DNA from 2 places in the Rhodococcus sp. NPDC049939 genome. Region 2 is predicted to be linked to the other one. Evidence: riboswitches for the same ligand, from Rfam matches in the RefSeq annotation. Region 2 holds a riboswitch; the other holds the start of a gene.
What was found. A riboswitch is a leader RNA that binds a small molecule or an ion and turns the genes downstream of it on or off. The one in region 2 is predicted to bind thiamine pyrophosphate.
Positions count from the first base shown of each region.

Region 1: it holds a riboswitch for thiamine pyrophosphate, as region 2 does, so the genes downstream of both, AB0I57_RS16395 (TenA family protein) here and AB0I57_RS14075 (3-oxoacyl-ACP reductase) in region 2, are expected to answer to the same signal.

Region 1 is NZ_JBFAMC010000004.1:310,088-313,983, reverse strand. It holds gene AB0I57_RS16405 (DUF1116 domain-containing protein) at 1-816, shown strand, start outside; gene AB0I57_RS16400 (GNAT family N-acetyltransferase) at 978-1,253, shown strand; TPP riboswitch at 1,357-1,452, shown strand; gene AB0I57_RS16395 (TenA family protein) at 1,446-2,165, shown strand; gene AB0I57_RS16390 (ABC transporter substrate-binding protein) at 2,192-3,223, shown strand; gene AB0I57_RS16385 (ABC transporter permease) at 3,201-3,896, shown strand, end outside.
Region 2 is NZ_JBFAMC010000003.1:397,935-401,830, reverse strand. It holds gene AB0I57_RS14085 (ATP-dependent Clp protease ATP-binding subunit) at 1-595, opposite strand, end outside; gene AB0I57_RS14080 (LLM class flavin-dependent oxidoreductase) at 696-1,985, opposite strand; gene AB0I57_RS14075 (3-oxoacyl-ACP reductase) at 1,987-2,751, opposite strand; TPP riboswitch at 2,798-2,903, opposite strand; gene AB0I57_RS14070 (MarR family transcriptional regulator) at 2,966-3,424, shown strand; gene AB0I57_RS14065 (organic hydroperoxide resistance protein) at 3,428-3,850, shown strand; gene AB0I57_RS14060 (oxidoreductase) at 3,875-3,896, opposite strand, start outside.

The DNA.
Region 1 (3,896 bases), on a different contig from region 2:
TTCGGCGTCTTCGAGAAACCCGCTGTCGATCATCTTCACTGGATAGAGAACACGCTGGCTCCCGCGCTTGGCCAGGCTATCGAGGAAGTCGGACATATCGATCTCCTCCCCATCATCGGTAGAAGCTTGCTGATGGGAGACGATTGCCACGTCACCATGGATGCTGCAACTCCTCTTTTCTTGAGAGAGTTGATGCCTGGATTGATCAAGGCATGCGGAAATCAAGAAACGCTGACAAGTATTGTGAACTTGATCTACAACGATAGTTTGTTCGCCCTGAACCCCATTATGGCGACCTGTAAAGCGATCGCTACCGCGGGCAGCAGCGTCGAACACAGCAGCATCGTGACTACAATGGCACGCAACGGTACCGAGTTCGGCATCAAAGTTTCGGGCTTGGGAGATCAGTGGTTCACCGGGCTCGCAGAAGTTGGTCACGGCCAGTTGATGCCAGGGCTGTCGCCATCGGACGTCAATCGCGATATGGGTGACAGTGCTATTACCGAGACTCTGGGCCTTGGAGGTACCGTTAAATCGATATCTGGTTCAAGTCAGGATGCGAGAAACATCACGTTACAAATGTATGGCATCGCCCAAGCGGAAAGTGATGCTTTCAGAGTCCCTTCATTGGATGGGCGTGGCTCACCGATGGGTTTCGACATACTGAAGATCGTCGAAAAGAATATTCGGCCATCAATCAATTCCGGACTTGCCCACAAGCACATGAATCATCCGTCGGCTGGTGTTGGATCCCTCCACCCCCCGATGGAGGCGTTTGTCGATGCAGCAATTGCGTTCAGTGATCTGGAAATTTAGAAAACAGCCTTGCCTCGATAAATGATCGAAAGAGTGGTGAGACGTACTGCTGGTGGCTCCAACCTCGAGACAATGATCCCTTGTCGAGCAGACAGGTAATCTACGGGTGACGGCGTGCGGCGCGATACCGCATACAGGCAACGAAAGTAAGGAGCGGTCCGGTGGCGACGACGGTGGAGCATCACGTAGCGGAGTCTCGGTTCGAGATCTTCGTCGACGGCCAGCTGGCGGGCTACGCCGACTACGCCGAGCGTGGCCGCGTCCGCGACTTCAACCACACCGTCACGTACCCGCAGTTCCGTGGGCAAGGTCTTGCCGCCGAGGTTGTGAAGGCCGCCCTTGACGACACGAAAGCCCTCGGGTTCTCAGTGGTGCCCTCATGCTGGTATGTCGCCAAGTACATCTCCGAGAATCCGAGCTACGCGGAGCTCGTCTGATCCGGTAGCCAGGGCCTAACTTTGCGGTCGAGAGCATCGTTGCCGCACGTCCGCGCAGTGAGGGCTTTTTCCGCTTGCACCCTGCCCAGTGCTAGGGTCGGCTTGTTCTGACACGGGGTGCTCCGCACGGGCGGGGCTGAGAACACACCCGGAAACCTGCTCAGGTAATGCTGACGAAGGGATGTCAACATCGTGACCGACTCTGCCCATGTTGCCGCCGCTGGCGAGCACACCCGATTCACCGACCACTTGTGGGACCGGATCAAGGTGCTGCGCGATGCGATCGACGAACTCGAGTTTCTGCGCCGGCTCGGCGACGGAACCCTGCCGTTGGACGCATTTCGCACCTACATAGAACAGGACTTTCTATATCTCACGGGGTACGCGAAAGCTCTTTCGTTGGTGGCAGCCCACGCTCCGGACCCGGACACGGCCGGCTTCTGGGCCGGCTCCGCGGCCACGGCCGCAACCGTGGAAGCCTCGCTCCACAAGAACCTGCTGACCAGCGGTCAACTGCCCGAGTCCGACACTCAACCGCAGCATTCGCAGGCATGCCTCGGGTATGTCTCGTACCTGACCGCGGTCGCCGCCACCGAGCCGTATCCTGTGGCCGCCGCTGCAATGCTGCCGTGCTTCTGGATCTACGCCGACGTAGGACGACGGCTCGCAAGAAGTGCACGAGAAGTGCTGTCGGCTGATCCGTCTCATCCCTATGCACAGTGGGTGACCACTTACGACGCCGAGGAATTCCAGGCCGCCGTCGCTACCGCACGAGAGATGGTGGACGCCGCGGCGGCCACCGCAACCGGCCCTCAACGAGAAGCGATGGTGGATGCGTTCGTGATCGCCAGCCGGTACGAGCTCATGTTCTGGGATACCGTCGTGAACAAGCAGGAATGGCCCGCATCGTGACACTGTTTTCTGGCAAGAAGTTCTCCATGGGCACGGTGCTTTCGGCGCGCAAACGCACCGCGGCGGTAGCCGTCGTCCTCGTGTCTGCACTCGCGTTCCTCACCGGTTGCGCGAGTAACACGCAGTCGGGCAATACCATCCGGTTCGCGCTCGACTGGACGCCGAATACCAACCACACCGGCCTGTTCGTCGCCCTCCAAGAGGGCTATTTCCAGGACGCTGGACTCGACGTACAGGTTCTGCCGTACAACGACACCTCGCCGGACACCCTCGTCGACTCGGGGAACGCCGAGTTCGGGGTGAGTTTCCAGAGTTCGTTCACGTTCTCGCGGGCCTCGGGTGCACAGATAAAGTCGGTGCTCGCTCCACTACAGCACTGGGCAACCGGAATCGCGGTGAAGGCGGACCGCACCGACATCACCCGTCCCCGGGATCTGGACGGCAAGATCTACGCCGGTTTCGCAGATCCGGACGGCGAGGCGACGTTGCGGCAGATCATCCGTAACGACGGGGGCACTGGGGAATTCACTACCGTCACCCTCGGCACGTCCGCTTACGAGGCAGTCTATTCAGGTGACGCCGATTTCACCGTGTCCTTCTTCGCGTGGGAAGGCATCGAAGCCGAGCACCGGGGAACTCCGATGCAGTACTTCCATTACACGGACTACGGTTTCCCCGATGCCTACGCCCTCGTCATCGAGGGCAACGAACAATGGATGGCCGATCATCCCGATCAGGCCCGCCAGTTCGTTCAGGCTCTGCAGCGCGGGTACCAGTACGCCGCCGATCACCCGGCCCGTGCCGCACAGATGCTGATCGAAGCCAACCCGGGCGCCTTCACGGACGAGCCGCTGGTGGTGGAGAGTCAGGAAATGCTGTCCCGCGAGTACATGAAGGACAGTTCTGGGAGAGTCGGAACTCAGACGGCCGAGAAATGGTCGGGATACTCCGGCTTCCTGTTCCAGAACGGCCTGCTCACAGGTCCCGACGGGACGCCACTGACCACTGAACCCGACTGGTCGACGTACTTCACCAATGAGTACCTCGCTGAGCCCTGACAAGGGTCCACAGACTGGTTCTCGCGCGCGTCCCGAAAAGGGCCACGGCACGGCGACCCCAGGCACCCCCTCGCTTCTGCGCCGGGGGCTGCCTGCGGTCGTGGTCGTGGCCCTGTTCGTCGGCGCATGGCAGCTGTACGTCATGGTCAGCGGTATCCGACCTCAAGTACTGCCGTCACCTCTGCGCGTCGTACAGCAAGGCTGGCGGGCACGCGATGCGATTGCAACCCACGCCGCGTCGACGTTGCAGGTGACAATCATCGGCTTCGCGGTTTCCCTGCTGTGCGCTTGGGCGCTCGCTGTGCTCGTCGACTTCTCACCGTGGCTGCGGCGCGCGTTCGTGCCCCTCTTCGTGGTGTCCCAGACGCTGCCGATCATCGCGATCGCACCGCTGATGATCATCTGGTTCGGATTCGGTCTACTGCCGAAGATCCTCGTGATCGCCCTCGCGACGTTCTTCCCGATGACAATCGGTTTGATCGAGGGATTCGCCGCCGCGGACAGAGAAGCCAGTGCCCTGCTGCGCAGTATGGGGGCATCCCGTTGGCAAGAGTTCCGCTACGTGCGGCTGCCGTCGGCGATTCCGCGCTTCTTCACCGCGCTACGGATCGGGATCACCTATGCGGTCGTAGGCGCCGTATTCTCCGAATACGTCGGTGCCACGTCCGGTCTC
Region 2 (3,896 bases):
TCTCGATGGTCTGCTCGATCTCGTCGGCCCGGCCGATTACAGGGTCGACTCCCCCGCCGCGCGCACGCTCGGTGAGATCGAAGCCGTACTTGTCCAGCGTCGGCGTCCCACTGCCTGAATTCTCCTCGACCGGACCGCCCTGTATCGCAGTCTGCAGGCGTTCCGGGGTGATGCCCTCGGATGCGAGCAACTTCCCTGCCGCGAGGTCGTGGTCAGCGGCAAGCGCAAGGAAGAGGTGCTCGGGGTCGATGTAGGTGGACCCGAGGGCCCGACCGAGTTGGTGAGCCTCGAGCAGGGCTGTCTTGAGCGCACCGCTGAGTGTGGGCACAGCAAAGTTCGACGCGTTCCGGCTCTGGGGAAGCCGCGATTCGACGGCGGCTGAGACTGCCGAGGGGTCGGCTCCGGCACGCTGCATCAGGGACTTGACGGGGTCCTGCTCTGCCATGACACGCAGAACGTGCAGTGCATCGAGGTCAGAGTCACCACGACCTGCGGCAAACCGTGCCGCACCTGCCATGAGCTCCTGGGTGGCCTTGCTCATGAGACGGCTGATATCGATGCGTCCGGGGCCCTGTGGCCCGAAGAATGCTGGCATTCCGAGTGCCTCCTGTGGGAAGTTGAGCAATATTGACTCAACTAACGTGCCCGATAGTCAATCAATTCCCAGATTTGTGGGGCATTTGTCACAGGCATGATTACTCGCTTCCACGAAGGTGGGCACGCAGCGTCTTCGTTTCGTACCGGGCACGGAACAGACCCCGCTTCGCCAGCACGGGGATCACCTCGTCGACGAAGTCGGCCAGGCCGCTCGGGTATAGCGGCGGCATCAGGTTGAAGCCGTCGGCCCCGCCGCGGCGGAACCACCGTTCGATCTCGTCGGCGATCGACTCCGGGGTGCCGATCATCGTGCAGTGGCCGCCACCGGCCGCCAACGTGCCCAGCAAGGCCCGCACGGTGGGCCGGTCCTTCTCGATAATCCGCAGGATCGTGTCGTACCGGCCCTGCGGCCCGGTGAACTCGGACAGCGGCGGAAGCGCTGGAACCGGCGCGTCCAGTTCCCACCCGCTGCAGTCCTGCTGGACGAACATCGACAGCTGCGCCAGCGACTGCTCTACCGGTAGGAGCGCGTCGAGTTCCGCCTTCTTGCGCCGGGCCTCCTCGGTGGTCGATCCGACATATGTGACCAGACCTGGCATGACGATGACCTCGTCCGGGTCGCGGCCCACCCGACGGATGCGCCTCTTGACGTCTTCGTAGTAGCTCTGTGCGGCCGCGAGGTCGTAGGCGACTGCGTATATTCCCTCGGCATACCGGGCAGCCAGATCACGCCCCTGATCGGACGCGCCTGCCTGGAACAGCACGGGGCGGCCCTGCGGCGAGTGCGGCACGGTCAGTGGTCCGTCGACCAGAAAGTGATCGCCTCGATGATGGATCGGATTCACCTTGGCCGGATCCGCGAAGATTCCTTCTCGGTCGAGGACGAGAGCATCCGGCTCCCACGAATTCCACAGGGCCAGTGCCACGTCGACGAACTCTGCCGCACGCGAATACCGCTCGTCGTGCGACGGCATCTCTTCTAGACCGTGGTTGCGAGCCTCTGCGTCGAACATCGACGTCACGACGTTCCAGCCGACGCGGCCGCCGCTGATGTGGTCGAGCGAGGCCAGCATCCGGGCCGCGTGGAACGGCGTGTAGAACGTGGTCGACACCGTGCTCACCAGGCCGACCCGCTCGGTGGCGCGAGCCATCGCCGACAGTGCGGTGAGCGGCTCGAAGAACCACCACGAACCTGAAGCAGGATCGCGCACCGAGTGCCCGTCCGCGAAGAACACCGCATCGAGGCAACCACGTTCGGCGGTCCGCGCCAGTTCCTCGTAGTAGGTGATATCGCCCAGCCGTTCCACCGGCGACGCCGGATGCCGCCAGGACGCACCGTGATGACCGCACCCGAACAGAAAAGCGTTGAAGTGCAGTTGCCTGATCACTTCAGTCCTTGACCAGTCCGCCGTCGACCACGAGGTTCTGGCCGGTTACCGCGCGCGACCACGGAGATGCGAAAAACAGTACCGCGTCGGCGAATTCGTCCGGAGTGGTGACGCTCCGCAACGGAGTGCTCTGCGCAATCAAGTCGAACACCTCGTCGGGCGTCGCAGCGCTCGCATCGGTGGTGCGCAGCAGGCCACCAGACACCATGTTCACGGTGATGCCGTCCGGACCGAGGTCGGCGGCGAGGGTGCGCGTCAGAGACAACACCGCGGCCTTGGCGGCGGTGTAGTCGTGGTAAGGGACGACCGGGTTCTGGAACAGGTTGGTTCCGACGTTGACGATCCGGCCGAACCCGAGAGAACGCATACCCGGCAGCGCAGCCTGTGTCGTGTTGAGAGCCGCTTGAACGCTCCCCCGGAACTGGGTATCGAACGCCTCCCACGCGATGGCATCGGCCTCGTCGCGGGCATCCCCGTTGAAGGAGTAGTCGATCAGCGCGTTGTTGACCACCGTCGTCACCGGAGAGCCGAAGTGCTGCTCGGCTGCGGCGTACAAACCTCTCACTTGCTCCGCGTCCGTGACGTCGGCTTGCAGCGCAATCGCGATGCCTGCACCGAGAGACGACGCCAGTTCCTCGGCCGCATCCCGACTGTTCCGATAGTTCACGATTACGCGAGCACCCTCGCGCGCGAACGACCGCACGATCGAGGTTCCGAGACCACGGCCTCCCCCGGTCACGAGGACGATTTGCTTGTCGAACTGCATGTTTCACCTTCCATTACGCCGGTGAACAGACGTCTCATGAGCGCACGCGTCGACTCCGCGACATCCCTTCGCCGGAATTACCCAGTTCAGGTTCAATGGGTGTGTTCTCAGCCGCCCGGCATTCCGACCGGACAGCACCCCACGTCACTAGGCCACAGTGTAGGCGTCGCTCCAATAGGTTGTGCGCAACTAAGTTGTGTGCAACTATTCAGCGGTGACCGATGACCTCGCACTCGACCGCCAGGTGTGCTTCGCCCTGTACTCGGCTTCCCGGGCCATGACTTCCACCTACCGGTCGATTCTCGACAAGTTGGGAGTGACCTACCCGCAGTACCTTGTGCTGTTGGCGCTGTGGGAACAGGACGGTCGCGGAGTGAGCGAGCTCTGCGATGCTCTCGATCTCGACACCGGCACACTGTCCCCCCTACTCAAGAGGCTCGAAACCCTCGGGCTCGTCGAACGCCGGCGTGAGTCTGCCGACGAACGCAGGGTCGGCATCCACCTCACGGACGCGGGCGCCGCGCTTCGCAGCGAGGCCGTGGGCATCCCGTCCGAACTCACACACTCGACGGGCATGGGCGTCGACGAACTCGGCACCCTGCGCGACACCCTGACCCGCCTCACCGATTCGCTCCACCGTTGGAACGCTACAACCCCCACGAGAAAGAACTAGGCCATGAACATTCTGTACACCGCAGAGGCCCTCGCCACCGGAGAGGGCCGCAACGGTCACGCCCGAACGTCGGACGGAAAGCTCGACCTGAACCTCTCTATCCCCAAAGAAATGGGTGGGTCTGGCGACGGAACCAACCCCGAGCAGTTGTTCGCCGCCGGGTACGCGGCGTGCTTCCACTCGGCGCTGCAGCTGATCGCCCGTCAGAGCAAGGCTGATGTCACCGACTCGGCGGTCGGCGCCCGCGTCGGGATCGGTCCGATCGATGGCGGCGGGTTCGGTTTGGCCGTGACCCTCGAGGTCTCACTTCCCAACCTGCCGCGCCAGGAAGCACTCGACCTGACCGAGAAGGCGCACCAGGTGTGCCCCTACTCCAACGCAACTCGCGGCAACATCGAGGTCAACCTCGAGGTAACCGAAGACTGAGTAGCGGACTGATCGGGCGTCGGCTCAGGTGAACTTGTACTCGACG